DNA from 4 places in the Rhodoferax sp. MLSD5-FHT05B10 genome. Region 2 is predicted to be linked to each of the others. Evidence: predicted binding sites of a transcription regulator. Region 2 holds the regulator's gene; each other region holds the start of a gene.

Region 1 (5,180 bases), on a different contig from region 2:
CAGGTCGGGTGCAATTTTCAGCAGCTCTTCGAGCGTGCGCACGCCGGCCATGCCGTTGCCGACCATGACGAGCTTGAGTTTGGTGGGGGTGGTTACGCGCATGTCCATGGTGCTCTCCTCAGGCGGCCTTTTCAACGTGGGCCTGGCGGGTGTACAGAAAGTCGATCACCGCCTTGCGGTAACCCAGGTACTCGGTGCTGTCGGCCAGTTCCACGCGCCGGCGCGGGCGCGGCAGGTCCACGCGCAGCACCTCGCCGACGGTGGCAGCCGGGCCGTTGGTCATCATCACGATCCGGTCGCTCAGTAGCACGGCTTCGTCCACGTCGTGCGTCACCATCACCACCGTGCTTTTGGTGCGCGCCACGATGTCGAGCAGCTCGTCCTGCAGCTTGGCGCGGGTGAGGGCATCCAGCGCGCCGAAGGGCTCGTCCATCAGCAGCACCTTGGGCTCCATGGCCAGGGCCCGGGCAATGCCCACGCGCTGCTTCATGCCGCCGGAGATCTCGCCGGGGCGCTTGTGCGCGGCGGCGCTCAGCCCCACCAGCGCCAATGCGGCGTCGGTGCGCTGCGCGAGCTGGGCCTTGTTCTCGCTGGGAGCGCCGTCGTTCCTGGAGGCCGCGCCAAATACGCGCTCCACGCCCAGGTACACGTTCTCGAAGCAGGTGAGCCAGGGCAGCAGCGAATGGTTCTGGAACACCACGGCACGCTCCGGGCCGGGGCCGGCGATTTCGCGGTTGGCGCAGATCAGGGTGCCGGCGCTGGGCAGAGTCAGGCCGGCAATCAGGTTCAGCAGCGTGGACTTGCCGCAGCCGGAGTGGCCGATCAGCGCCACGAACTCGCCCTTGGCAATGGTTAGGTTGATGTCGCACAGAGCGGGGAACGGCCCTTTGCGGGTCTTGAAGGTCTGGGCGACGTTCTGGATTTCGATGTACTTGCTGCTCATGACTTGACCTCGTCAAACGTAAAGGCGGTGGCGATGCGGATGAGGGCGTACTCCAGCACCAGCCCCACGATGCCGATCACGAAGATGGCGATGATGATGTTCTTGACGTTGAGGTTGTTCCACTCGTCCCACACCCAGAAGCCGATGCCCACACCGCCGGTCAGCATCTCGGCGGCCACGATCACCAGCCACGCCGTGCCCACCGCCAGGCGCACGCCGGTCAGCATGTAGGGCAGCACCGAGGGGAACAGGATCTTGGTGACGATCTTCCACTCCGACAGGTTGAGCACGCGGGCCACGTTCATGTAGTCCTGCGGCACGCGCTGCACGCCCACGGCGGTGTTGATGACCATGGGCCAGATCGAGCAGATGAAGATGGTCCAGATGGCCGCCGGGTTGGCGCCCTTGAACACCAAGAGGCCAATGGGCAGCCAGGCCAGCGGTGACACCGGGCGCAGCAGGCTGATGAGCGGGTTGAACATGCGGCTCAAGAACTCGAAGCGTCCGATCAGGAAGCCGGCCGGGATGCCCACCGCCGCCGCCAGGCCAAAGCCCAGCGCCACGCGCTCCAGCGAGGCCAGCACGTTCCAGCCCACGCCCTGGTCGTTGGGGCCCTTGCGGTAGAACGGATCGCTGAACAGCTCCACGGCCTGTTTCCAGGTTTCCAGGGGGCTGGGGATGCTGCTGGCGGTGCTGATGCTGACCAACGCCCAGATGCCAATGAGCAGGCCCAGGCCCAGCAACGGCGGCAGCACCGCCAATGCCAGACCACGCCAGTCGCGCGGTACGGTGGCGGGTGCCGGGTTTTTAGGCTCTTTTGTGCCTGCAACCGACGTGGGTTGTGCGTGTGTCGCTTCTGTTTTGATAGCGGAGCTGGTGTCGGCAACCGCCAACGGGGAGTGGAATACAGCGCTGACCATGGGGTGTTCCTTACGCTTTGATCTTGAAACCGTCGGCATATTTGCGGGGGTCCTTGCCGTCCCACACCACGCCGTCGATCAGCTTGGCGCTGCGCAGGGCGTCCTTCGGCACCGGCGCCTTGGCGGCGGTGGCGGCCTGCTTGTAGAGATCGGTCTGGTTGATCTGCCTGGCAACGGCCAGATAGTCCGGGTGGTCCTTGAGCAGGCCCCAGCGCTTGTGCTGCGTGAGGAACCACATGCCGTCACTCAGGTAGGGAAAGTTCACCGTACCGTCGTTGTAGAACTTCATGTGGTTGGGGTCGTCCCAGGTCTTGCCCAGGCCGTTCTGGTAGCGGCCCAGGATGCGCTGGTTGATGGCGTCCACGCTGGTGTTCACGTAGCTCTTGTCGGCAATGGTCTCGGCCATCCTGGACTTGTTGGACAGGCTGGCGTCGATCCACTGGCCGGCCTCGATGATGGCGGCCGTCACGGCGCGCGCCGTGTTGGGGTACTTCTTGACGAACTCGGCCGTGGTGCCCAGCACCTTCTCCGGGTGGTCCTTCCAGATGTCCTGCGTGGTGGCGGCGGTGACGCCGATGCCGTCGATGATGGCGCGGTGGTTCCAGGGCTCGCCCACGCAGAAGCCGTCCATGTTGCCCACGCGCATGTTGGCCACCATCTGGGGTGGTGGCACGGTGATGGCCTTGGCGTCCTGCATCGGGTTGATGCCGTTGGCCGCCAGCCAGTAGTACAGCCACATGGCGTGCGTGCCGGTGGGGAAGGTCTGGGCAAAGGTGTACTCGCGCTTTTCGGCGCGCATGAGCCGGGCCAGGCCGGCGCCATCCACGGCGCCCTTGTCGGCCAGCTTCTTGGACAGGGTGATGGCCTGGCCGTTCTGGTTGAGCGTCATGAGCACGGCCATGTCTTTTTTGGGGCCGCTGACCCCCAGGTGCACGCCGTAGACCAGCCCGTAGAGCACATGGGCGAAGTCCAGTTCGCCGTTGACCAGCTTGTCGCGCACGCCGGCCCAGCTGGCTTCCTTGCTCGGGACGATTTTCACGCCGTGCTTCTTGTCAAAACCCAGCACCGAGGCCATGACCACGCTGGCGCAGTCGGTCAGCGGGATGAAGCCGATGCGGACCTCGGTTTTCTCGGGTGCATCCGAGCCCGCGGCGTACACGGCGGCGCGCAGGGCCGGGGTGATGCCAACGGCACCCACGGTGGCGGTTTGCAGTACCGCACGGCGGCTGAGTCTGGCTTTCAGAAGATCGGTCATGGCAAAGCTCCCAACGAATAGACAACAAAAAAGGCGTCCGCACGCTGCACGGTGCTTGCAGCAAGCCGTGTGCAGGTGGGGACGCCTTTGTCCGGATGGACAGGCACTGCCCGCCGTTAGGTAGTGCCTGTCGCGTGACCCCCAGGGGTCTTGGTAGGAGTAATGCAATGAGCGTGCCAACTTCCTTTGGCCGCGGCCTGGCAGGCGACGTAGCGGCTGTTGCTCTGTTTTTGATAGCTGTCTGCGCAGACTTTACGGACGTTGCAAGGTGTTTTGATGTGTAAATTGCATCCTGGTGGCCGGCATGGCACTGAAAGTGTGCAGTGCACCAAATGCAGGATCGGCCATGCAACGGCGCGGCGCCGCCTGCGGCGCTCGGGCGGGGTCTTGCCGTGCCGCTTGGCGGGTTTGCAGGTTTTTACCTATCCTTGCATCTTCAGGGTGGGCAGTGTGCGGCCCGTGCGCCAGAATCAGCCCTCCGGAACACCAAGAAATGGAGTCATCAATGATGCGTTGCCGATACATTGCCGCGATGGGCCTGGTTGTCGCGATCGCCGGTGGGGTCTCCGCTGGCGCGCAGGAAGCGGCGGAGCCTGCCAAGACGTCGGAGCCGGGTGTGGTCACCAAGGTGGAGAACGCCACGGTGCATGCCGCCAAGGCCGCTGCCAGCGGCATCGAGCGCGGCGCGCACGCTGCCGCCAAGGGCATCAAGCGCGGAGCCGAGGCGGTTGCCCACGGCGTGGAGCGTGGCGCCACCGCCACCGGAAATGCGGCCAAGACCGTTGCCAAGAAAATCAAGGGCTCCGACGAGCCCGCGCCCGAAGAGGGCAAATGAGCGTCTGCCCGCCGGGCGCTGACCGACGCGCCTAGCCCAGCAGGTCGGCCACGTCCAGCATGCGCTGGGCCACTTCCACGATCCTGAGGTTCTTGTCCATGGCCGTCTTGCGCAGCCTGGCGTAGGCGACGTCTTCGGGGAGCTGCTGGCGCTGCATCAGCAGGGCCTTGGCGCGGTCGATGGTCTTGCGGTCCTGGACGGCACTGTTGAGCTCGTGGAGTTCGCTGCGCGTATCGGCCAGCTCCTGGCGCAGGGCCTGCTCGTGCTCGAAGCGTGCCAGCGCCACGTCCAGGATGGGCCGTATGCGCTCGCTGGACAGGCCCGCCACGATGTAGGCCGACACCCCTGCCGCCACGGCGGCCCGGGCCGCGGCGCTGTCGTTGTCGTTGGTGAACATGACGATTGGGCGGCGCGCATCGCGGGTGGCCATGACCACGTGCTCCAGCGCGTCGCGGGCTTCGCTCTCGGCGTCCACAATGATCAGGTCGGGTTGCAGCTGGGCCAGGCGCTCGGTCAGGAACACGTCGGCGGGCAGGGACGCCACCAGGTTGAAGCCGTTTTCCAGCAGCCCGATGCGCAGGCTGCGCGAGCGTTCGGCCTGGTCCAGGGCGTGGGTGTCTGCGGGGTCCTGGATCGCCAGGTCCGCTGTGATTACTACGATACGCAGTGCTTCGGTCATGTGGAGTGGGCACGCAAAAAACGCGCCAGCCTGCGGCTCGCCCGCCGCTGCGCAGCGGGGCTCAGGGCTGACGCCAGTAGTGGTAGCGCCAGGCGGTGGCCAGACCGGCCCGCTGGTACAGCGCCAAGGCGGTCTGGTTGCCTTCTTCCACTTGCAGAAAGACACGCGTCAGCCCGCGCGCCAGCGCCGCATCGGCCAGGCCGCCCAGAATGCGGGTCGCCAGGCCGCGCCCGCGGGCCGACGGCACGGTGCGCATGCCGTGGATGCTGGCCCAGCCCTGGCTGAAGGCCGCTGTACCGGCTGCCAGCGGCAGATGGTTTTCCGACAGGCTGGCGTATACCGTGTGGTGGCTGCGGCTCAGGGCCTGCACGCGGTGGGCGCCGTCCACCGGGTCAAAGCCGGGTGCCGTGTAGACCGCGGCCCAGGCGGCGTCCGGGGCGGGCGTCACCGGCGCGGGCGCTGCGGTGCAGGCCGCACGCAGCGCCGCCACACTGCCGGTTTGCACCAGGGTGGGTTGCTCGGCGCGAAAGCCCAGCCGCTGCAGCGCG
Region 2 (5,180 bases):
ATGGCAATGGTGCCGCTGCCGCAGCAGGGGTCGTACAGGGGCAACAGGTCGTCGTCGCCATCGGCCCAGCCGCTGGCGGCGATCATGGCGGCAGCCAGGGTTTCCTTCAGCGGGGCGTCGCCCTTGTCCTCGCGCCAGCCACGCTTGAACAGCGGCTCGCCCGAGGTGTCGATGTACAGCGAGCAGGTGTCGGTGGTCAGGTGGGCGTAGATGCGCACGTCGGGCCACTGGGTGTTCACATCGGGGCGCACACCGTGGGCCTTGTCGCGGAAACGGTCACACACCGCGTCCTTGATCTTGAGCGCGGCAAAGTTCAGGCTGGTCAGCGGACTGTGCTGGGCGGTGACTTCTACCTTGATGCTCTGCTTGGGCGTGAACCAGATCTCCCACGCCACGTCGGCGGCGGCGCGGTACAGGTCCTGCTCGTTGCGGTACTCGGTGTAGCTCAGCTGCACCAGCACGCGCTGCGCCAGGCGGCTGTGCAGGTTCAGGCGCATGGCGTCGCGCCACGAGGCCCGCGCCATGACGCCGCCGCGGCGGGTCAGCAGGTCCTGGCCCATCAGGCCGGTGAGGTGGTGCACCTCGTGGGCCAGCAGGTCTTCCACGCCGGCGGCGCAGGGGAGAAAAATCTGGAGTTGGTTCATTGAAGAGCCTTTCTGAGCGATGCGGGCGCGATCTTGAGCCCCTCGCGGTATTTGGCCACCGTGCGCCGGGCGCATTCAATGCCCTGCTCCTTGAGCATGTCGGAGATCTGGTTGTCCGACAGCGGTTTCTTGGGGCTCTCGGCGCTGATGAACTGCTTGATGAGGGCGCGCACCGCCGTGCTGGAGGCGTTGCCGCCGGATTCGGTGCCCAGCCCGGAGCCGAAGAAGTACTTGAGCTCGAAGGTGCCAAACGGCGTGGCCATGTACTTGGCCGTGGTGACGCGGCTGATGGTGGACTCGTGCAGGCCCAGCTCATCGGCAATCTCGCGCAACACCAGCGGGCGCATGGCCAGCTCGCCGTGGGTGAAGAAGCTCTTCTGCCGTTCGACGATGGCGGTGCTCACGCGCAGGATGGTGTCAAAGCGCTGCTGGATGTTCTTGATGAACCAGCGGGCCTCCTGCAGGCGTTGCTGCAGGCCGGCATAACTGGCCGCGTCGCTGCCGCCACGGTGGTTGCGCAGCACGCTGGCATAGATGTCGTGCACCCGCAGCTTGGGCATGACGTCGGGGTTGAGCAGGACGCGGAATTGGGGCGTCAGGCCCGCGCCGGTCTTGCCAACCGGCACCACCAGCACGTCGGGCACCACGATGTTGCGTTCCACGTCCACAAAGCGCCGCCCCGGCTTGGGTTCCAGCCGGGCAATCAGGGCAATGGCCTCACGCGTCTGGGCGTCGGTGCCGCCGCAGCGTTGCACCAGGGTCTTGACGTCGCGCCGGGCCAGCAGTTCCATGGGCTGGGCGCAGATGCGCAGGGCCAGGGCCAGCACCGCCTGGCGCTCCTGCGGCTGCCCACTGGCTTGCGTCGCATCCAGCCGGGCGCGCAGCTGCAGGCGCAGGCACTCGCCCAGGTCCCGGGCGCCCACGCCGGCCGGCTCCAGGCTGTGCAGCAGACCCAGCGCCACGGTGAAGTGGTGCACCAGGTCGTCGGCCTGCTCGACGTCGTCGCCGGCCAGGCCGTGCGCCAGATCCTGCAGCGACTCCTCCAGGTAGCCGTCGTCGTTCAGGGACTCGATCAGGAAACGCAGGGCGCCCGCGTCGGCCTCGCTCAGGCGCAGGCTCAGCGCCTGGCGGTGCAGGTGGGATTGCAGCGACTCGCGCGAACGCGCCAGCTCGGTGGCGTCCGCCTCGTCGCCATCGCCCAGGTTGTTGGCGCGCGCCTTGGCGTCGGTGCCCCATTCGCCGTCATCGGGCTGCATCTCGGTAGTGCCGTCACCGTCCCAGCTCGGCCCCTCATCGGCCGATAGGGGCGTGGTTTCGTCATTATTCTGGCTGACAGCGACCGTGGAATCTGCGTAGTTTGCTACAAAATCAGGAGCAGACTCCGACTCGCGGTCGCCCGCACTGACCGGCGTATCGGCCTGCTCCAGGCCGAAGTCCTCGCGCTCGGCGCTCTCCTGCGCACGCTCCAGGAAGGGGTTTTCGTCCAGCATCTGCTCCACCTCCTGGCTCAACTCCAGGGTGGAGAGCTGCAGCAGGCGGATGGACTGCTGCAGCTGCGGCGTGAGCGCCAGGTGTTGGGAGACGCGAAGGGACAGCCCCTGTTTCATGGCCAGGGCACGGCAAGTCCGCGCCGGGCCGCCCCAAGCGGACTTGGCCCCCGCGGGGGGCAGCGCAGTACACGAAGTAACAAGCGTGGGGGCACCATGGCTACATCCGGAAATGTTCACCGAGGTACACGCGGCGTACATCGGCGTTGTCCACGATCTCGGACGGAGTCCCCTGCGCCAGCACGGTGCCGTCACTGATGATGTAGGCGTGGTCGCAGATGCCCAGCGTTTCGCGCACGTTGTGGTCGGTGATGAGCACGCCAATGCCGCGGCTCTTGAGGAAGTTGATGATGCGCTGGATCTCGATCACGGCAATCGGGTCGATGCCGGCAAACGGCTCGTCGAGCAGGATGAACCGCGGACGGGTCGCCAGGGCACGGGCAATCTCCACGCGGCGGCGCTCGCCACCGGAGAGCGCCAACGAGGGCGACTCGCGCAGGTGTTCCACGCGCAGGTCCTGCAGCAGCGCCGTCAGGCGCAGCTCGATCTCCGCGCTCTGCAGCGGCTGGCCGGCCTCGTCGTGCTGCAGCTCCAGCACGGCGCGCACGTTGTCTTCCACGTTGAGCTTGCGGAAAATGGACGCCTCCTGCGGCAGGTAACCCAGCCCCAGGCGCGCGCGGCGGTGGATGGGCATGTGCTCGATGCTCTGGCCGTCGATCGTAATGTCGCCCGCGCTGGCGCGCAGCAGGCCCACGATCATGTAGAACGAGGTGGTCTTGCCCGCCCCGTTGGGCCCCAGCAGCCCCACCACCTCGCCGGTGCGCACGGTCAGGGACACGTCCTTGACCACCTGGCGCTTGCCGTAGGATTTCTGCAGGTGGCGGGCTTCCAGCCGGCCGACCGATGTGTCGGGGCCGTGGTCCACAGCGTCGCTCACTTCGGCGGCCCTCCCAGCGTGGTGGTCGCGCGCAGGGCGGGCACCACCGGGGCTGGCGCGGGCGCCGTTGCCGCCCCTTCGGGCTTGGGCATCAGCATGGCCCGCACACGCCCGCCGGGCGCGACGCCCAGGCCCTTGCCGGCGTTGCCGTCCACACTGAACATGTCGGTCAGGTTCTCGTACACGATGAGGCCCCCGCTGACCTCATCGGCCAGGGTGGCTCCGCGGTAGCGGCGCAACTGGGCCTTCTTGATGAATTTCACGGTGTCGGCATGGCCGTCGTACTCGATGGAGTCCCCTTCGCCCTCGATGAACTCGTCCAGCGCCTCGCGCTTCTGGCGGAAAAAGGCCTGCTTGCCCGGCGTCCCGGTCACCAGACCGAACTGGTAGCCGTCCGGGTCCTGGCGCACTTCAACCTGGGCGCCACGGATCACGATGGTGCCCTTGGTCATGACCACGTTGCCCGTGAAAATGCTGACCTGCCTGACATCGTCGTAGCGCAGGGCATCGGCCTCGATGTTCATGGGCTTGTTGCGGTCGGCCTTTTCGGCATGGGCCGCCCCCAGGAACCCGGCGCAGGCCAGCAGCAGAAGCAGAGGGAAGAGTGGTTTTTTCATAAAGGCACGAAACTTGCTCAAATAGAGCGTTGCCCATTGTACTGAGCGCGAAGGGCACTACACTGGTGCTTTCCATTTTTCAGGCAATCCTGCACCCCGCCCGGAACCAGCCCCCGCGCTGGCGCCGGGGTCCGCCCTCTGCGCCATGCCCCTGCATCCACAGCCCCTACCCCTCCTCCGGCTGATCGGCGGCGTGCTGCTGGGCTGCCTGCTGCACGGCGCCATGGCACAGGCCCGCGAAGTGCGGGTGGGCGTGTACGCCAACGAACCGAAGATTTCCCTTGGAGCCGACGGCCGGCCCACCGGCATCCTGGGCGACCTGCTGCAGGAAATTGCCCAGCGCGAAGACTGGACGCTGGTGCCGGTGGCATGCGAATGGCAGGATTGCCTGGAAGCCACCCGGCTGGGCCAGATCGACCTGATGCCCGACGTGGCGTTCAGCGAGCAGCGCGCCCAGATCTTTGACTTCCACCAGGTGCCGGCACTGCACAGCTGGTCCCAACTGTACCGGCGTGACGGATCGGCCATCCAGTCGGTGCTGGACCTGCAGAACCGGCGGGTAGCCATCCTGCAGGGCTCTGTCCAGCAGGAGTACTTCAGCACCCTGCTCGCCAGCTTTGGCATCGAGGCCCAATGGGTGCCGGTGTCCAACCTGACCGAGGGATTTGCCAAGGTCGCCGCGCGGGAGGCCGACGCCGTGGTGGCCAACCACCAGTTCGGTGAGCTGCAGGCTGCGCACTACAAGCTGGTGGAAACCAGCATCATGTTCCAGCCCAGCCGCCTGTTCTACGCCACGGGCAAGGGACGCAACGCCGATTTGCTGGCCGCGGTGGACCGCCATCTGCTGGACTGGAAGGAGAAGCCGGACTCGGTGTACTTCAATATCCTGGGCCGCTGGGGGAGCGAGCCGCCCCGCACACTGGTGCCGCGCACGTTCTGGTGGGGCGCGGCCGTCGCCGGGGCCCTGCTGTTGCTGGTGGTGGGTTTTGCCGCGCTGCTGCGTCGCCAGGTCAACGAGAAGACCCGCAGTCTGCGCGAAAACGAGGACAAGCTCAACACCATTCTCAACAGCGTCGAGTCCCACATCTACATCAAGGACCTGCAGCTGCGCTACCGCTACGCCAACAGCACGATGTGCACGGTCATCGGCCTGCCGCTGACCGACGTGCTGGGCCAGGGTGACGCCAATCTCTTTGACGTGGCCACCGCCGAACGCCTGCGCCGCAACGACCTGCACGTGCTGGAGCGGGGCGAGCGGGTGGCCGAGGAGGAGGTCGTCACCAGCGCGGACGGCCAGAACACCCGCACCTACTTCTCGGTCAAACTGCCACTGCGCCGCTCCACAGGCGAGATCTACGCACTGTGCGGCGTCTCCACCGACATCACCGAACTCAAGCGCAACCGCGAAGCCATCCACCAGCTGGCCTTCTACGAT
Region 3 (5,180 bases), on a different contig from region 2:
GTCGTAGTCGCGCACCACGCGCAGGCCCTTGGGGAACTCGGCCAGGATGAGCGAGCGCACCCGCTCGCATACCTCGTGGATGTTGACGTCTCCCACCAGGTGCGGGCGCCGGTGGGGCGCCAGCAGGCGGTCCACCAGGCTTTGCAGGCGGTCCGCCTCGTGGATGATGACCTGGGTGTATTCGGTCAGCTCCGGCGACTCCATCTCCATTTCTAGCAGCTGGGCCGCGCCACGGATGCCGCCCAGCGGATTCTTGATCTCGTGGGCCAGGTTGCGGATGAGCTCCTTGTTGGTCTGGGCCTGCTCCGCCAGCCGCTCTTCCCGGTCCTGGCGGGTCTGCTGCTCCAGCGGCACCATTTCCACAATGATTTCGTCCAGTGACTCGGTGCGGGTGACGATGACGTGCACCGGCATGGCCTCCTGCCCTGCCCGCTTGAGCCAGGCGTCGTAGCGCAGGGCTGCAAAGGCGTTGTCGCGCGCGCCTTCGAGCGCGTTCTGCAGCTGCAGCCGCTCGGTAAACATGTCGGAAAAGCACGAGCCGACAATCGTGCGCCGGGAGGTGCCCAGCGCGTCTTCCAGCGCGGCGTTGGAGAACAACACCAGCGCATGGGCGTCCACCACAGCCACCAGGGTGGCCAGCAGGTCAAACGACTGGAAGCGGGTGGAAGCGTCCAAGCCGTCTATTTCGCGGTCGAACCCGGTACGCGGCCCAACTCGCGGCGGATGCCGGCAATGTCACTCTCATTGCGGCTGATGGCGGCCTTGAGTTCAGCGATGCGCTCCAGGTATTTCTGGTTGTTGCGGTGCTCCGGGCCCAGCTTCTCCGGCTCGCCGTTGTTGTATTCCTTCAGCAGTTCGGCCTGGCGGGCTTCGGCCTTCTTCAGCTCGGACTCCAGAATCAGGCGGGCATCCGAGTCCTTGGCGCGCTGGTCACCTGCATCGACGCGTTGCCCCGGTTGCCCCGGCTGGCTGGCTGCGGCCGCGCGCGTGGGGCGCTGGCCTTGCACCACGGTGACGTTGCCACCGGACACCAGCTTGCAGTTCTTGGCCTGGGCCTCTGAAACGGTGTTGGTGTACTCGTTGCCGCAGCGGTAGATGCGGTTCTGGGCCCAACTGCCCGTCGCCAGCAACAGGGTTGCCAAGGGAATCAAATAAATGGTTTTCATGCTGTGTCCATGCCCTCCAGTGCCGGGCCGATTGTCCAGTATGCGTCAAAAAAGTCCCAAAAAACCCGGAACACCACGCGCCCCACCGCATTGGACGGGAATTGCAACATTAGGTTGCAAAAAAAAGGACGGCCTGCGCCGTCCTTTCTTGCTCCTGTCGGGCTGCCGTAAACGGCAGCGCACATTACAGGGAGAAGTACATGTCGTATTCGGCTGGGTGCACCGACATGCGCATGCGGGTCACTTCGGACATCTTCAGCTCGATGTAGGCATCGAGCATGCTGTCGGTGAACACGCCACCCTTGGTCAGGAACGCGCGGTCCTTGTCCAGGTGCTCCAGCGCCTGGTCCAGGCTGTGGCACACGGTAGGCACCAATGCATCTTCCTCGGGGGGCAGATGGTACAGGTCCTTGGTGGCAGCTTCGCCCGGATGGATCTTGTTTTCCACGCCGTCCAGACCGGCCATCAACAGGGCGGCAAAGCCCAGGTAAGGGTTCATCAGGGGATCGGGGAAGCGGGCTTCCACGCGACGGCCCTTGGGGTTGGCCACAAACGGAATACGGATGGAAGCGGAACGGTTCTTGGCCGAGTAAGCCAGCTTCACAGGCGCTTCGAAGTGGGGAACCAGGCGCTTGTAGCTGTTGGTACCGGGGTTGGTGATGGCATTCAGGGCACGGGCGTGCTTGATGATGCCGCCAATGTAGTACAGGGCGAAGTCGGACAGACCGGCATAGCCGTCACCGGCGAACAGGTTCTTGCCGTCTTTCCACACGGACTGGTGCACGTGCATGCCGGAACCGTTGTCACCGTGGTAGGGCTTGGGCATGAAGGTGGCGGTCTTGCCGTAGGCGTTGGCCACGTTGTGGATCACGTACTTCTGCAGCATGGTCCAGTCAGCGCGCTCCACCAGGGTGCTGAAGCGGGTGCCGATTTCGTTTTGGCCGGCGCCAGCCACTTCGTGGTGGAACACTTCGACCGGGATGCCCAGGGATTCGAGGATCAGGGACATCTCGGCGCGCATGTCTTGCGTGCTGTCGACCGGGGGCACGGGGAAGTAGCCGCCCTTGACGGTGGGACGGTGGCCGCGGTTGCCGCCTTCGAGCTTGGCGCCGGTGTTCCAGGGCGCTTCGTACTCTTCGATTTCGTAGAAAGTGTTGTTGGGGTCGGTGCTCCAGCGCACGCCGTCAAAAATGAAGAACTCGGGTTCGGGACCGAAGAAGGCGGTGTCGCCGATGCCGGAGGCCTTCAGGTAGGCTTCAGCGCGCTTGGCGATGGAGCGGGGATCGCGGTCATAGGCCTTGCCGTCGGCAGGTTCCACCACGTCACAGGTCAGGATGATGGTGGTTTCTTCGAAGAAGGGGTCGATGTTGGCGGAGTTCGGATCGGGCATCAGCAACATGTCGGATGCTTCGATACCCTTCCAGCCAGCGATCGAAGAACCGTCAAACGCGTGGCCGGAAGTGAACTTGTCTTCGTCAAAATGCGAAACAGGCACGGTGGTGTGCTGCTGCTTGCCGCGGGTATCGGTGAAGCGGAAGTCAACAAACTTGACTTCGTTCTCTTTCACCATTTTCATCACGTCTGCGACGGTCTTGCCCATCAAATACTCCTGTTGCACGGTTGTTAAAAATGTTGCCCGGTCCACAATGCAGCTTTTGTGCCAACGGTCACCCCGCGGACAATTCGGGCAAAGCGCCCTATTTTGCCTTGAGATTGGTGGTTTTCCCGCCGCCGGGCATCAAAGATCCATCCCGGCGCCCCGGTATGCACCAAAAATGCGCATTCGCATATTGCACCAAATAGGTGCAATGCTAATTCCGCACCAATTCAGGGCCTAGCCGGGCCTGCAACGCCTGCAAACCGGCCCGCAGGGCCGCGTAGGCACCCGCCACGGCGGCCGGGGCGCCTTTGACACCCAGTTCTATATGCCGTCCATATTCGGGATGGTCGACACTGGGCAGGCTGAACACCTTCACCGGGTGCTGCTGCTCAATCGCTTCCATCAGTGGCGTCAACGCGGCCTCCATGGCGCCGAACACAATCACCGATTGCTCGCGCCAGGCACCCCGAGCGAACAGGTGGGCGTAGTGGGTGTCCAGCACCCACTCCACCATGGGCCAGGCCATGACCGGAAAGCCGGGCACGAAGTAAACGCCCCCACGCTCCCACTCTGCGTGGGGGTCGCTGCCCTCTGAGGAGGCCTTCGCACCTTGGGGCGATCCGGCGGCGTGCAAGCCACTCTCGCAGTAAAACCCCGGAATCTTGTTGAAGGGGTTGGGAATGATCTGCGCGCCCACCGGAAACATGCCCATGTTGAGGCGGTGGCGGTTGTCGTCGCGGTCGGGCTCGTAGGGCACGCCCTGCTCCCGGGCCACATCCTGCATGCGTTCGCGGATCAGCGCTTCGGCCTGCGGGTTCAGGGTCAGTTCACGCCCCAGCGCACTGGCCGCGCACTGGCGGGTATGGTCATCGGGCGTGGCGCCAATGCCGCCAAAGGAAAACACGGCATCGCCGGACGCAAACGCCCGCTTCAGCGTGGCCGTGATGCGCTCCGGGGCATCGCCCACGTAGTCGGCATAGCCCAGCTGCAGTCCGCGCGACGACAGCAGCTCGATGGCCTTGGCCAGGTGCTTGTCGGCCCGTTTGCCGGACAGGATTTCGTCGCCAATGATGATGAGTCCAAAGTTCATGGTCTAGTCGGCCAGCACGGCCTCGGCTACAGGGGGGATGGTTGTCTTCTCGGCCAGCGCGCGCTCGCGACGCAGGTCCTGCAGCGCGGCCAGGCAGTAGTGCGCGAACCACAGCGAAGAGAAGGCAAATACCAGGGTGTAAATCCAGATGGCCAGGGGCACCAGGATAACGAACGCAGCCGCAAAGAGTGCACCGGAGGCCCAGACCAGGCTGGGCGCGGCTCCCAGGTAGCCGGTGAGCACGCCCATGCCCAGCAGCGGGAGGCGGTGGCGGCGAAAGAGGGTGTGGCGCTCTTCCTGGGTGGCGTGTTCGGCCAGCGCGTCAAAGGCCATGACCCGGTACGCTAGCCACCCCCAGATCAGCGGCGGCAGCACCAGCATCAGCGGCGGCACAAACCACAGGGGAATGGACACCACCGTGGCCAGCAGGGCCAGCGCAGTCGACCCCAGCGACCACCCCAGGCTGCGCCAGAACGAGGCGCCGTTGCGTTTCTCCAGGTCGGCAAAACGCCGCCGCGCCACCAGCTGCACCACGAACGGGGTCATCAGGAGGGCCACCACCAGCAGGGACACCACAACGATCAGCGGGGTCACCCCAAAGATGACGATGAGCGGCACCAGCACGGTCTTGAAGCGCCCCAGCCCCATGCTGTCGAGCCAGGCCCAGACATTGTTGAAGAAGGGAGACGACTCCAGCAACTGCCGCACGCCATCCATGGCCGCTTCCCAGTAGAAGTAACCCAGGCCGACAGTCAGCCCGGTAATCAGGAACAGCGGGAGCAGCGACAGGAACATCAGGCGCGGGCGCAGACAGTAGGCCACGGCACGCCAGAACGAATCAAATAGCAGGTTCATGGCGCAAGCATAGCGCGGCGCCATCCGCGCGCCCTCTCAGGCCCCGTGCTGGATGCTGTCGAGGTCTGCCGGGCTGAGCCAGCGCCATTGCCCGGGTGCCAGGTCGTCGGGCAGACGCAACCCGCCAATTTGCGAGCGGTGCAAGGCCTCCACCCGGTTACCGACCGCGGCCAGCATGCGCTTGACCTGGTGGTACTTTCCCTCGGTCAGCGTCAGGCGCAGGTGGTGGGTGTCCACAGCCACGCAGGCGGCGGCGCGCACGGGCTTGGGGTCGTCGTCCAGCACCACGCCCTCCAGCAGCCGCTGCACCTGGCGCTCGTCCAGCGCGTGCTTGGTCGTGACCTCGTAGACCTTGGGCACGTGGTGGCGTGGCGAACTCATGCGGTGGATGAACTTGCCGTCGTCGGTCAGCAGCAGCAGCCCGGTGGTGTCCTGATCGAGCCGGCCCACCGCCTGCACGCCCTGCACC
Region 4 (5,180 bases), on a different contig from region 2:
ACCCGGCAACCACGGCAGTACCTTTGGCGGCAACCCGCTGGCCATGCGCGCTGGCGTGGAAACCATCCGCATCATGGAAGAGCAGAAGCTGCTGGCCAATGCGGCCACGGTGGGCGCCCACCTGAAAGCGGCGCTGGAAAAGGCCCTGGCGGCCGAACTGGCCAGCGGTGCCGTAAAGGAAGTCCGCGGCCAGGGACTGATGCTGGGCGTGGACCTGTCCAAGCCCTGCGCCGCGCTGGTGCAGGAATGCGCCGACCACGGCCTGCTGATCAGCGTGACGGCCGAGACCGTGGTCCGTCTGGTGCCCTCCCTGATCCTGACCACCGCCGAAGCCGACGAAATCGTGGCCATCCTGTGTCCCCTGATCAAGAAGCTGCTCCAGGCCTGAGCGCGTGTCCCAACCGATTGCCCGCCACACCCCATGAAACACTACCTGCAATTCAGTGACCTCAGCGCCGACGAATACGCCTACCTGTTTGAGCGGGCGGCTCTGATCAAGAAGAAATTCAAGTCCTACGAAAAGCACCACCCGCTGGTGGACCGCACGCTGGCCATGATTTTCGAGAAGGCCTCCACCCGCACCCGCGTGAGCTTCGAGGCCGGCATGTACCAGATGGGCGGCAGCGTGGTGCACCTCACCACAGGTGACAGCCAGCTGGGCCGCGCCGAGCCGATTGAAGACAGCGCCAAGGTCATCAGCCGCATGACCGACCTGGTGATGATCCGTACCTTCGAGCAGACCAAGATCGAGCGCTTTGCCGCCCACTCGCGTGTACCGGTCATCAACGGCCTGACCAACGAATTCCACCCCTGCCAGATCCTGGCCGACATCTTCACCTACATCGAACACCGCGGCTCCATCCAGGGCAAGACCGTGGCCTGGGTGGGCGACGGCAACAACATGGCCAACACCTGGCTGCAGGCCGCCGCCCTGCTGGGTTTCCATCTGCGCGTGAGCACCCCCAACGGCTATGAACTGGACGAGAAAGTGGCCACCACACCAAACGGAATGGGCGCAGGTAGCTATGAAACTTATAGCAACCCGATGGACGCCTGTGCCGGCGCCGACCTGGTGACCACCGATGTCTGGACCAGCATGGGCTACGAAGCCGAGAACGAAGCGCGGCGCAAGGCCTTTGCCGCCTGGTGCGTGGACACCCGCATGATGGCGGCCGCGCAGCCCGATGCCCTGTTCATGCACTGCCTGCCCGCACACCGGGGTGAAGAGGTACAGGCCGAGGTCATCGACGGGCCCCAGTCCGTGGTGTGGGATGAAGCAGAAAACCGCATGCACGTGCAGAAGGCCCTGATGGAATACCTGCTGCTGGGCCGCCAGAGCTGAGGACACCTGCGCGTGAGTGCCTGCACCACCTGTGGCGCCTGCTGCGCCTGCTTCCGCGTGGACTTTGCGGTCTACGAACTCGACGACATGGGCGGGCGCGTGCCCAGCGGGCTGGCGGTGGAAGTCAACGGCAGCACGGCCCGCATGCGGGGGACCGACCACGTTCCCATCCGCTGCGCGGCGCTCACCGGCAAGGTGGGTGAAGCGGTAGGCTGCGGCATCTACGAATGGCGGCCCTCCCCGTGCCGCGAATTCGAGGAAGGCTCCGACGCCTGCCACCGGGCCCGCAGCCGGCATGGCCTGGAGCCGCTGAACGCGGCCGCCGGCTGACTCACTCCCGCAGCTTGCGGTACAGCGTGTTGCGGCTGATGCCCAGGCGGCGCGCTGCCTCCGACAGGTTACCCTCGCAGTCCGCGACCATACGGCCTATGGTCTGACGCGACAGGGTACGCAGATCCAGTAGCGCCTCGTCCGCCAGCGCCCCGTTGACAGCCAGCGGCGACACTGGGGTTTTCAGTGCGCGCACCAGGTCGTCGGGCAACTGCTCCCAGCCAATCACCCCCTCGTGGGCATCCAGCAAGGCGCAGGCGGTACGCAGGGCATTGACCAGCTGGCGGATGTTGCCCGGCCAGCGGTAGCCGCGCAGGGCCTGCAGCACGTCCGGCGCCACGGCCACGTTGCGATCCGGCAGCAGCGTCTGCAGGGTCCGTGCCAGCAGATGGTCCAGGTCGGTGCGATCCCGCAGGGCCGGCAGCAGCAGGGTCAGGCCGTTCAGGCGGTAATACAAGTCCTCCCGGAAACGCCCGCTGGCCAGTTCCGCGGGCAAGTCGCGGTGGGTGGCGCATATGAGGCAGAAGTCCACCGCCACCGGCTTGCCGCCACCCAGCGGCACCACCTCGCGCTCCTGCAGCACCCGCAGCAGGCGTGCCTGCAGGGCCAGCGGCATGTCGCCAATCTCGTCCAGGAACAGCGTGCCGCCATGCGTTTCGCGGATGCGCCCCGGCGCGCCTTCGCGCCGCGCCCCCGTGAAGGCGCCGCCCTGGTAGCCAAACAGCTCGGCCTCGATCAGGTTCTCCGGCAGGGCCGCGCAGTTCACGGCCACAAAGGCCTGCCCCCGGCGCGCGCTGCTTTCGTGCACCGCGCGGGCAAACAGCTCCTTGCCCACGCCCGACTCGCCCTGCAGGAGCAGCGCGATGGGCTTGTCCATGACCTTGCGGGCCCGTGCAATGGCGGCCTGCAGCACCACGTCCCCCGTGTCCAGGCTGGCCAGGGCATCGGCCGGCTGCTCCCGTGACGGCACACCCGCCACCGTGCGCTCCCGGTGGCGATCCGGGTGCAGGGAGCTGGTCAGGCAACCGGCCTCCACCCGCACCCAGACGGCGCGCCCGGACGCCGTGTGCACCACGTGCGGCGTGGAACTGGCACGCTGGGACCAGTCCAGCAAACGGTCCAGCGACTCGGCCAGCACCTGACCCAGCCGCACCGCGGGCAGGCCGGGCCAGTCCAGGCCCAGCAGATCCAGCGCAGCGGCATTGGCGCCAGCCAGGGAACCGTCCTCGCGCACGGCCAGCAGGCCTTCGGCCACCGTGCCAATGCCTTCGGGCTGGACATGGAAACGCAGCCGCAGGCCGCGCCACTGGCGCGGGTCGTGGCGGGTGTCAAACAGGCGGTGCTCGATCATGCGGGCGGCCGAACGCACCAGGCCCAGGGTGTGGCGGTGGTAACCACGGTGGTCGCCCGAAACGTCCAGCGCCCCCAGCAGGCAGCCATGGGAGTCGTGAATGGGCACGGCAGCGCAGGTCAGGAAGCCGTTGCGCTCCAGATAATGCTCGTCGGCATGCACCACCACCGCCCGGTCATCAGTCAGCGCTGTGCCGATGGCATTGGTGCCCCGGTACTGCTCGTGCCAGCTCGCGCCCGGGCGCAGGGCCACCCGCTCGGCACGGCCAATGAATTGCGGGTCGCCAAACGTATGCAGCAGCATGCCGTCAGCGCCGGCCAAGATGCCCATGCTATCGGTGTCACGGGTTTGCTCGTACAGGAATTCCATCACCGGCCGGGCATGGGCCACCAGCTCGCGCTGGCGCTCCAGCTCCCGCGCCAGCTGGGCCGCCGACGCATTGGGCGCGCCCGGCATGCGGCCGCAGGGCTGCAGGCCCGCCTGCCAGCTGCGCAGCCAGGAGCGCGCCAGCTCCGGCGCGATGAGATCCGGTGGCAGGCTGCCACGGTTCATCAACTGACGGCGTGCTTCGCGCAGCACACTGGGCACCGGTCGTTCCTGCAGGGCGTTGGATGGCATGGCCGTTTGTCTCCTGATGATTCGGGGGCACGGGATGGGTGCACCATCTCCAGCCTTGCCGCTACGGCTGCGGCGGCAAGTCTTGCATTGTGCGCCTGTGACGCACGCTGTTTCAACCAGAAATGCCACCCGACTGTTCCGTTTTGACACAACCTGTCCCGTGCGTTGGCACACCTGGCGCACCGCCCTGCCCGCGCCCCACCCCGCAGACGGGGCATTTGAGCCCGGTTTACGGGATTTCCGGTTGAAAGGCGCGGCTGGCACAGCTCCTGCAAACAGGTGCCGGCGGAGCAGCCGTACCACCCGGTACGCGGCTTCCCATTGAAACCAACAACTGACTGGAGACAACCCATGCTGTACGCACCCCCCGGCACCGCCGGCGCCAAAGTCGCTTTCAAGACCCGCTACGACAATTTCATCGGCGGCAAGTTCGTCGCCCCCGTGCGCGGCGAGTACTTTGACGTGGTGACCCCCATCACCGGCAAGCCCTACACCCAAGCCGCCCGCTCCACCGCGGAAGACATCGAGCGGGCGCTGGACGCGGCCCATGCCGCCTCGGCCCAGTGGGGCAAGACGCCGGCCGCCGAGCGGGCCAACATCCTGCTCAAGATTGCCGACCGCATTGAAGCCAACCTGGAAGCCCTGGCCTACGCCGAGACCGTGGACAACGGCAAGGCCATCCGCGAGACGCTCAACGCCGACATTCCCCTCACCGTGGACCATTTCCGCTACTTTGCCGGCTGCCTGCGTGCGCAGGAAGGCAGCCTGAGCGAGATCGACGGCGACACCATCGCCTACCACTTCCATGAACCCCTGGGCGTGGTCGGCCAGATCATTCCCTGGAACTTCCCCATCCTGATGGCGGCCTGGAAACTGGCCCCCGCACTGGCCGCCGGCAACTGCGTGGTGCTCAAGCCCGCCGAGTCCACCCCCATCTCCATCCTGGTGCTGGCAGAGCTAATTGCCGACCTGCTGCCCGCCGGCGTGCTCAACATCGTCAACGGCTTTGGCCGCGAAGCCGGCATGCCACTGGCCAGCAGCAAGCGCATTGCCAAGATTGCCTTCACCGGCTCCACCGCCACGGGGCGCGTGATTGCCCAGGCCGCAGCCAACAACCTGATTCCCGCCACGCTGGAGCTCGGCGGCAAGTCGCCCAACATCTTCTTTGCCGACATCATGGAGAAGGACGACGACTTCCTCGACAAGGCCATTGAAGGCATGGTGCTGTTTGCCTTCAACCAGGGCGAGGTCTGCACCTGCCCGTCGCGCGCACTGATCCAGGAATCCATCTACGACAAGTTCATGGAACGCGTGCTGGCCCGCGTCAAGGCCATCAAGCAGGGCAGCCCGCTGGACACCGACAGCATGATGGGCGCGCAGGCCTCCCAGGTACAGATGGACAAGATCCAGTCCTACCTGAAGCTGGGCAAGGAAGAAGGCGCGCAGGTGCTCATCGGCGGCGACCGCGCCCAGCTGCCGGGCGATCTGGCGGGGGGCTACTACATCCAGCCCACCCTGTTCAAGGGCCACAACAAGATG

What was found. Region 2 encodes sigma-54, which starts transcription at its own class of promoters, with help from an activator protein. Its sites were predicted from a motif close to TGGCANGNAANCTGCTTT; they were not measured.
Region 1: a site for sigma-54 is predicted at 3,280-3,297, ahead of AC1Q5W_RS04820 (CmpA/NrtA family ABC transporter substrate-binding protein). Genes of this name have one in related genera too.
Region 3: a site for sigma-54 is predicted at 2,812-2,829, ahead of glnA (type I glutamate--ammonia ligase). Genes of this name have one in related genera too.
Region 4: a site for sigma-54 is predicted at 3,900-3,917, ahead of adh (aldehyde dehydrogenase). Genes of this name have one in related genera too.

Annotation. Positions count from the first base shown of each region.
Region 1 covers NZ_JBXAFT010000002.1:459,786-464,965, forward strand. Annotated here, with positions in the region: gene nirB (nitrite reductase large subunit NirB) at 1-108, opposite strand, end outside; gene AC1Q5W_RS04810 (ABC transporter ATP-binding protein) at 119-943, opposite strand; gene ntrB (nitrate ABC transporter permease) at 940-1,863, opposite strand; gene AC1Q5W_RS04820 (CmpA/NrtA family ABC transporter substrate-binding protein) at 1,874-3,118, opposite strand; gene AC1Q5W_RS04825 (hypothetical protein) at 3,624-3,953, shown strand; gene AC1Q5W_RS04830 (ANTAR domain-containing response regulator) at 3,985-4,632, opposite strand; gene AC1Q5W_RS04835 (GNAT family N-acetyltransferase) at 4,694-5,180, opposite strand, start outside.
Region 2 covers NZ_JBXAFT010000004.1:196,097-201,276, forward strand. Annotated here, with positions in the region: gene AC1Q5W_RS08160 (THUMP domain-containing class I SAM-dependent RNA methyltransferase) at 1-644, opposite strand, end outside; gene rpoN (RNA polymerase factor sigma-54) at 641-2,251, opposite strand; gene lptB (LPS export ABC transporter ATP-binding protein) at 2,352-3,128, opposite strand; gene lptA (lipopolysaccharide transport periplasmic protein LptA) at 3,125-3,745, opposite strand; gene AC1Q5W_RS08180 (EAL domain-containing protein) at 3,891-5,180, shown strand, end outside.
Region 3 covers NZ_JBXAFT010000005.1:307,920-313,099, reverse strand. Annotated here, with positions in the region: gene glnL (nitrogen regulation protein NR(II)) at 1-675, opposite strand, end outside; gene AC1Q5W_RS10485 (hypothetical protein) at 681-1,166, opposite strand; gene glnA (type I glutamate--ammonia ligase) at 1,351-2,766, opposite strand; gene AC1Q5W_RS10475 (competence/damage-inducible protein A) at 2,978-3,856, opposite strand; gene AC1Q5W_RS10470 (EI24 domain-containing protein) at 3,860-4,711, opposite strand; gene AC1Q5W_RS10465 (pseudouridine synthase) at 4,748-5,180, opposite strand, start outside.
Region 4 covers NZ_JBXAFT010000009.1:80,420-85,599, reverse strand. Annotated here, with positions in the region: gene AC1Q5W_RS14325 (aspartate aminotransferase family protein) at 1-388, shown strand, start outside; gene argF (ornithine carbamoyltransferase) at 422-1,342, shown strand; gene AC1Q5W_RS14315 (YkgJ family cysteine cluster protein) at 1,355-1,672, shown strand; gene AC1Q5W_RS14310 (sigma-54-dependent Fis family transcriptional regulator) at 1,674-3,641, opposite strand; gene adh (aldehyde dehydrogenase) at 3,993-5,180, shown strand, end outside.